One region of the Sporosarcina pasadenensis genome, then DNA from elsewhere that is predicted to be linked to it. Evidence: riboswitches for the same ligand, from Rfam matches in the RefSeq annotation. Region 1 holds a riboswitch; the other holds the start of a gene.
The links. A riboswitch is a leader RNA that binds a small molecule or an ion and turns the genes downstream of it on or off. The one in region 1 is predicted to bind cobalamin.

Region 1 (3,422 bases):
CTATGTCGTGGCCAATAAGAGTTCTTTCCCCCCAAGTCCCTGTTCCTGTTGGGGTTATCCAAAATAGTATCGTTTCAACATTTTCTACTTCCGCAGAGATAGTCATTGTATGAACACCTTCTGGAGCAATATGCCATCCGTTTTTCACTTCTAAATCTGTATCAACCTTTAGGATTCGAGCCTTATTGTCTCTACCGTCAATTTGATCAGTTGAAGCATCAATACTTTCTTCTGGTTCATTATCGACTACATTATTACATGCAGAGAGAATTAGTATAATCAATAAAAAAGACACAGCTAATGCATTCTTCATATATAGCCTCCATTATTTCCACTAACCTACCTCTTTATTAAATAAAGAAGTGAAGCTATTCAGCGAGACAAGACCATTCCATCTTCGAGTGATTAACTGACCCTATATACACCGATTGTTCATTCGGATCATTGAAATAATGATTAAGCATATGACTAACGGTCAAAGGCATTTCTAAGTTTAAAATCTTCGAAAGGTCTATCCAATGCAGAGCACCTTCATCTGAATTTATAAAATTCAACTTTGATGTATTTCCGAAATAAATATAGTGTTGGCGAATTTCATCTTTGCTTCTTCGCATTAATATATAACGAAGTTTAAGTTGCTCTATTTCATTCCTTCTTATTCCCGTCTCTTCGAAAATCTCTCTTAAACAAGACTCTTCAGGATTATTATGTTCATTAGCTTCGACATGTCCACCAATTCCAGTCCATAAATTAGATGCTAATGCTCTATCTTTGGAACGTTTCAACATCAAAAGTTTATTGTCACAAAAAAGATAGGCCCCAGTCATTATTCGCATTTTTATCATACACACCCGACCTTTTGTTTCAGTTTATTTTTTGTGATAAACTCCATCTTCAACTAGTGTTGATGCAGTAGCAAAAATGAGACACCTAATTTATTTTTGAATTGTGTCTCCGAGTAGTTTGTTATTTGATTTTTTCTCCCTGACAAATGATCCCGTGGATCCAATTGCACGGCTCTGTCATTTAAAGTATGGCATTCGCTATGATTTTATCGAGTTTACGGACATCGACTTTTTTATTCAAATTCAATTTGAATTTTCCTGCCTTCGTCCACAATTCAATTTCAGCATTAAAATCGATCCGTCCTGCATTTTCAGTGGAATACATATTGATCGACTTGAATGGAATTGTGTAGATCTCCACCTTTTTACCTGTTAACCCTTGCTTGTCCGCGATGATAAATCGTTTGTTTGTCACAACCGCAACGTCCCGGATTGTTTTATAAGCAACCTCAGCCACTTCACCGTCAATGAGCAAATCCGTAATCTCGTCGGGAACAGCAACTTCTTCCGTAAACGTCCAAGCCATCATTGCAGTTAAATCAGCCATCATCAATACCTCCTTTTTATGTGTATCATTACATACTAGTCTATGGAAGTATAGAGTGAATTGTAAATTATTTTACTTTTGTAGGATTGAGTCGCAAGACTGCGACCAAAGCGACAGTGTTGGGAGAACCAGCAATACCGGAAATTCCTGTGGTCACCCGAAAATTTAATTAAAACTCATAAAATATCTTTCTACCTATTTACGATTAAAACACAACATGTTAGGGTAGTAGATGTACATAAGGCACAACATATAGTATTGAACGATGGAATGGTACCGTTATCGGTTTAATAGGGAATCCGCAAATCGGAGCTGTCCCCGCAACTGTAAACGCAGACGACCGTCTCAAAACCACTGCAGCTTTGGCTAGCGGGAAGGGAGACGGAAGGAGGAAGCGTTAGCCAGTAGACCTGCCGTCCATCGTCAAGCGACACTTTCTTCGGGGGTTGAGAGGTGGAAGCGAGCGGGTTCTTTGCTTTCATTTTTCAAGCGAATCCCGATCTGTTTCCTAATCAAAAACCATGAGCGATGACTCCACCGAAGAGGTGGAATCATCGCTTTTTTCATTTCAAAGCTAAAAGGAGATGGATTGAATGACACTCATTACTGAAAGAACAGACATTATGGACAAGCTGCAAGCTGAATTTGGGGCGGAGAAGTTGGAAGCGCTTATTTCAGCGAGTCGACGCTGGAGAGAGCGTCATCCTGAAGGTACCGACTCTGACTGGTCGAAAGCAATGATTTTGGAGGCGCTCAGCAATATTGACGAAGCCTCAGCGTACTGGACATTTGTAGCTGCGCGGATCTATTTGCAGGAAGTTTATTCTCGTCAGGAACAGTTGCGGGGCACGAAAGCTTACACGAATTTTGCCGAGCATGTGGAGAGGCTCGTTCAGAAAGGCTTGTATACAACAGAATTGCTTGAAAAATATTCACGTGATGAATTGGAGAAGCTTGGTCAAATCATAAAGCCAGAGCGGGACAAGCTATTCACTTACATCGGGTTGAAAACGTTGATGGATCGTTATGCTGCAGTTGATTTCAACAAACAGCCAGTCGAGCTTCCACAAGAACGTTGGCTCATTATTGCGATGACGCTCATGCAAAATGAAACGGAAAATCGTCTCGATAAAATTGCCGAGGCGTATTGGGCGATGAGCAATCTCTATATGACGGTCGCGACGCCGACGCTTGCGAACGCGGGCAAACCGCATGGACAGCTGTCGAGCTGCTTTATCGATACTGTAGATGATTCGCTGCAAGGCATTTACGACAGCAATACTGATATTGCCAATCTATCGAAATACGGTGGCGGCATCGGCGTTTACATGGGCAAGGTCCGTTCCCGCGGCTCTTCGATAAGAGGGTTCAAAGGGGCATCAAGCGGCGTCCTTCCATGGATCAAGCAACTAAACAATACGGCCGTCAGCGTCGATCAACTCGGCCAGCGTCAGGGTGCAATTGCCGTCTACCTGGATGTGTGGCATAAGGACATCTTCACATTCCTCGATCTCAAGCTGAACAACGGGGATGATCGCTTGCGTGCGCATGATATTTTCACGGGCGTCTGCCTGCCGGATATATTCATGGAGCAAGTCGAAGCACGAGACGACTGGCATTTATTCGACCCGCATGAAGTGCGGACTGTAATGGGGTATTCGCTTGAGGATCATTATGATGAAACTAAGGGAAGCGGTTCATTCCGTCAGAAGTATGAGGAATGTGTCAACCACCCTGAATTGACGAAGGAGACCGTGCCGGCGATTGAAATTATGAAACGTATCATGCGCAGCCAGCTTGAAACAGGGACGCCATTTATGTTTTACCGTGATGAAGTAAACCGCGCCAATCCGAATAAGCATGAAGGGATGGTGTATTCGAGTAACCTTTGCACAGAAATCATGCAAAATATGAGTCCGACTGAGTTTGAAACTGTAACGCTTGAGGACGATATTGTAGTAACACGCTCTAAACCGGGAGACTTCGTCGTTTGTAACTTGTCGTCCATCAACCTTGGACGTGCAGTACCT
Region 2 (3,422 bases), on a different contig from region 1:
CGATGAGATCGCAAATGATGAGCAATGATGCACCGTTCATGAATGACAATGTAAGGAGATGCCGGTGATCGGATCCCCACATGAGGCGTGTCATATGCGGGACGACAAGGCCGACGAAGCCGATCGTTCCTGATACAGCAACAGCTGAACCTGTCAAAATGGAACCGCCGATGAGAATCATGAATTTGCGGCGTTTGACGTTGACGCCTAGATGATGTGCGCGTTCCTCGCCGAACAGCATGGCATTCAATTCCCTGCGGTTCATCCAAAGAATGAAGGTACCGATGATGACAAATGGAAGTACCATGACGATGTAATTCCAGCCGCGCATCGAGACGCTACCGAGCAGCCAGCCGATGATCTGCCGCAGCTCTTCACCGGTTAGCGCGATCATGAGCGACAGGACGGAGCCTAAAAATGAACCGAAGATGATCCCGGTGAGGATGATCGTCTCCATTTTCATGGAACGGTCGACGAGCCTTGCGAAGCCGATGACGAGGAACATCGTTAAGGCGGCCCCGATCATGCTGAAGACAGGTAAAGTGTATGTGCCTAGGATTGGAATCGACAAACCGAAAAAGAGTGTCACGACAGCACCCACCGAGGCGCCGGATGACACTCCGAGTGTGTATGGATCAGCAAGCGGGTTTTTCAGCAATCCTTGGAAAGCGGCTCCTGAAATGGCGAGCGCTGCACCGACAAGCCCTGCTAAAATGACGCGGGGCATTCGGATTTTCCATAGGATATTTGAGGCGGTCGTATCAGACGCATCCCAAAACGTGCTGATCGGAATTTTAACGGTTCCAATCGAAACACCGAGCCATACCGCCACGATAAGTGTGGCGGCGGACACGATGTAGGCGAGTGTTGCTTTATTCACCAAACGCCTCCGGATAGATGGCTTTTGCCACTTCTTCCAGGCCGATTGCGAGACGTGGACCTGTGCGGCTCGTTATGTCTTCATTGACTTGGACGACCGCATCTTCTTTGACAGCAGTGATGTCACCGAAGCCGTCCCGGTTTTTCACACTTTCAACGATATCCGGCACATAGCTGTACATGATGAGGATGACGTCAGGGTTCTGGCTGACGATTTCCTCCGGGCTGATCATGACCCAGTCTTCTTCCGTTACAATGTTTTCAGCACCGATCATATCAAGCATTTCTTGCATGAATGTATTTTTCCCCGGAGCATAAATTTCTGGCGCATCCGAGTTTTCAATGAGTACACGTTTTTTATTCTCGACAGTTGCTGTTTTCGCGAGAACTTCTTCGACTTTCGCTTTCATATCCTCGATGATTGTAGCGGCTTCTTCAGATTTGCCAGTCGCCTTGCCGAGCGTTTCAATCGTTTCGTATGTCTCTTCGAAATCCGCCGCATTTTTCACGACGAATACATTGATTCCCGCGTCGCGGAGCTGTTGCAAGCCTTCGTCGCTAATGCCAAGCATCGATTCATGAGCGAACACGATATCCGGTGTCATCGAGACGATCTTTTCGACATTGAATTCCTGTCCGCCGATTTTCTCTTTCTCCAATGCTTCTTCCGGATAGTTATCCCAATCGTTGACGCCGACAATTTCGTCGTTCAGGCCGAGCGCGAACAGGATTTCCGTATTGCTCGGAATCATGGAGACGATTGTTTCAGGGGCTTGTTCGAGCGTAATGTCATTGCCGACCGCATCTGTAAGCGTGACCGGGAATGCCGCTTCCGCAGTCTTCGCTTCTTTCTGTGTATTTTCTGTTGCTGGTTTGTTGTCTTTCTCCGCGTTTTCCGTGCCGCATGCCGCGAGCAGGAACGTCGCTAGGATTGCTGTTAGCCAAAGCTGCCACATCTTCTTCATTCCAATTTCCTCCTGTTTGTTCCAAATAAAAATCCCCCGTTTTGTGGACGGAGGAATGTGTTTAGTAAAAATACAGCAACAGAACAGCGCTGATTTCCACCAAACCTATCCTCGTAGGGTACGGGTGACTCATGAAGGCAGGTCTCCTGGCTTATGCTCATCGCGTACCGCGCCTTCCCGGAATTTCTCCAGTGGCAACTTGCGGCTTGCGAGCATGTACAGTGGCGGGACCGCGCCGGAATCGAACCGGCTTCCCTTTTAACCCCAGCGTTGACGGCGGGGCACCTTCACGTTTGGTTATGTAATTGTGATTCGCATTAATTATACTATAGTTTTGTGCGATGTCGAGAGGGTGCATTTTCGGGTTTATGCGTAATTATTAGGATTTATGCGTCATTATTAGCGTTTATGCGTAGTTTCTAGGATTTATGCGTCTTTTCCCGGGTTTATGCTTCTTTCCGGGAATTTATGCGTATTTCACAGCTTTTGAGCGTATTTGGTCAAAAAAACGCCCCTCCACATTCGGAGGGGCGTATCATTTTTACATTCTTTCTGGTGCGGCAACGCCGATGAGTTTCAATGCGTTGGCGATTGTCGTGCGTGTTGCTGTAATCAATGCTAGACGCGCTTCGGACAGGTCGCGGTTGTCCGGATCGAGCACTTTTTCAGCGTTGTAGAAACTGTGGAATTCTGCTGCCAGCTCCTGGATGTAGTTTGTAATCCGGTGCGGTGAGCGGAGTCGAGCAGAATCGCTGACGGCACGCGGGAAGTCGCCGATTTTCTTCAGCAACGACAATTCCTTTTCCGTCTGCAATAACTCAACATGTTCCGTCGATGCTGCAAGGTTCGCTTCATCCGCTTGACGGAGAATTGATGAAATACGCGCGTGCGCGTATTGCGAATAATAAACCGGGTTTTCATTGGATTGCGAAATGGCCAAATCCAAATCGAAGTCCATTTGCGAATCGGCGGAGCGCATCGCGAAGAAATAACGGACAGCGTCCAAGCCGACCTCTTCGACGAGTTCGCGCAACGTAACCGCTTTTCCGGTACGTTTGCTCATTTTGAATTTCTCGCCATCCTTATAAAGCTGCACCATTTGCGCAACTTCCACTTCAAGCGTATCGCGGTCGTAGCCGAGCGCCTCGATTGCCGCTTTCATCCGCGGAATGTACCCATGGTGGTCAGCTCCCCAAATGTTGATGAGCTTGTCGAAGCCGCGGCGGAGCTTGTCTTCGTGGTACGCGATGTCCGGCGTCAAATATGTGTATGTGCCGTCATTCTTAATGAGGACGCGGTCTTTATCGTCCCCGAATGTCGTCGAGCGGAACCACGTCGCGCCGTCCTCTTCGAATACATGTCCGTTCGCGCGCAATTTATCGAGAGCGATTCCGATCTTCCCGTCCGTATAGAGCGACGTTTCCGAGAACCAATTATCGAAGGGTACGCGGAAATCTTCCAAGTCCTTCTTCAGTTTCGCCAATTCGAATTCAAGTCCGTATTTCCGGAAGAAATCCTGACGCTCCTTTTCAGGGACGTTCACGTACTGATCGCCAAATTCCTCAGCAAGCTTTTTGC

Region 2: it holds a riboswitch for cobalamin, as region 1 does, so the genes downstream of both, AB1K89_RS14910 (ABC transporter substrate-binding protein) here and AB1K89_RS13000 (ribonucleoside-diphosphate reductase subunit alpha) in region 1, are expected to answer to the same signal.

The regions. Positions count from the first base shown of each region.
Region 1 covers NZ_JBFEGM010000009.1:40,874-44,295, reverse strand. Annotated here, with positions in the region: gene AB1K89_RS13015 (hypothetical protein) at 1-313, opposite strand, end outside; gene AB1K89_RS13010 (NUDIX domain-containing protein) at 369-845, opposite strand; gene AB1K89_RS13005 (PH domain-containing protein) at 1,027-1,392, opposite strand; cobalamin riboswitch at 1,646-1,824, shown strand; gene AB1K89_RS13000 (ribonucleoside-diphosphate reductase subunit alpha) at 1,986-3,422, shown strand, end outside.
Region 2 covers NZ_JBFEGM010000011.1:100,278-103,699, forward strand. Annotated here, with positions in the region: gene AB1K89_RS14905 (FecCD family ABC transporter permease) at 1-880, opposite strand, end outside; gene AB1K89_RS14910 (ABC transporter substrate-binding protein) at 873-1,844, opposite strand; cobalamin riboswitch at 1,964-2,148, opposite strand; gene argS (arginine--tRNA ligase) at 2,386-3,422, opposite strand, start outside.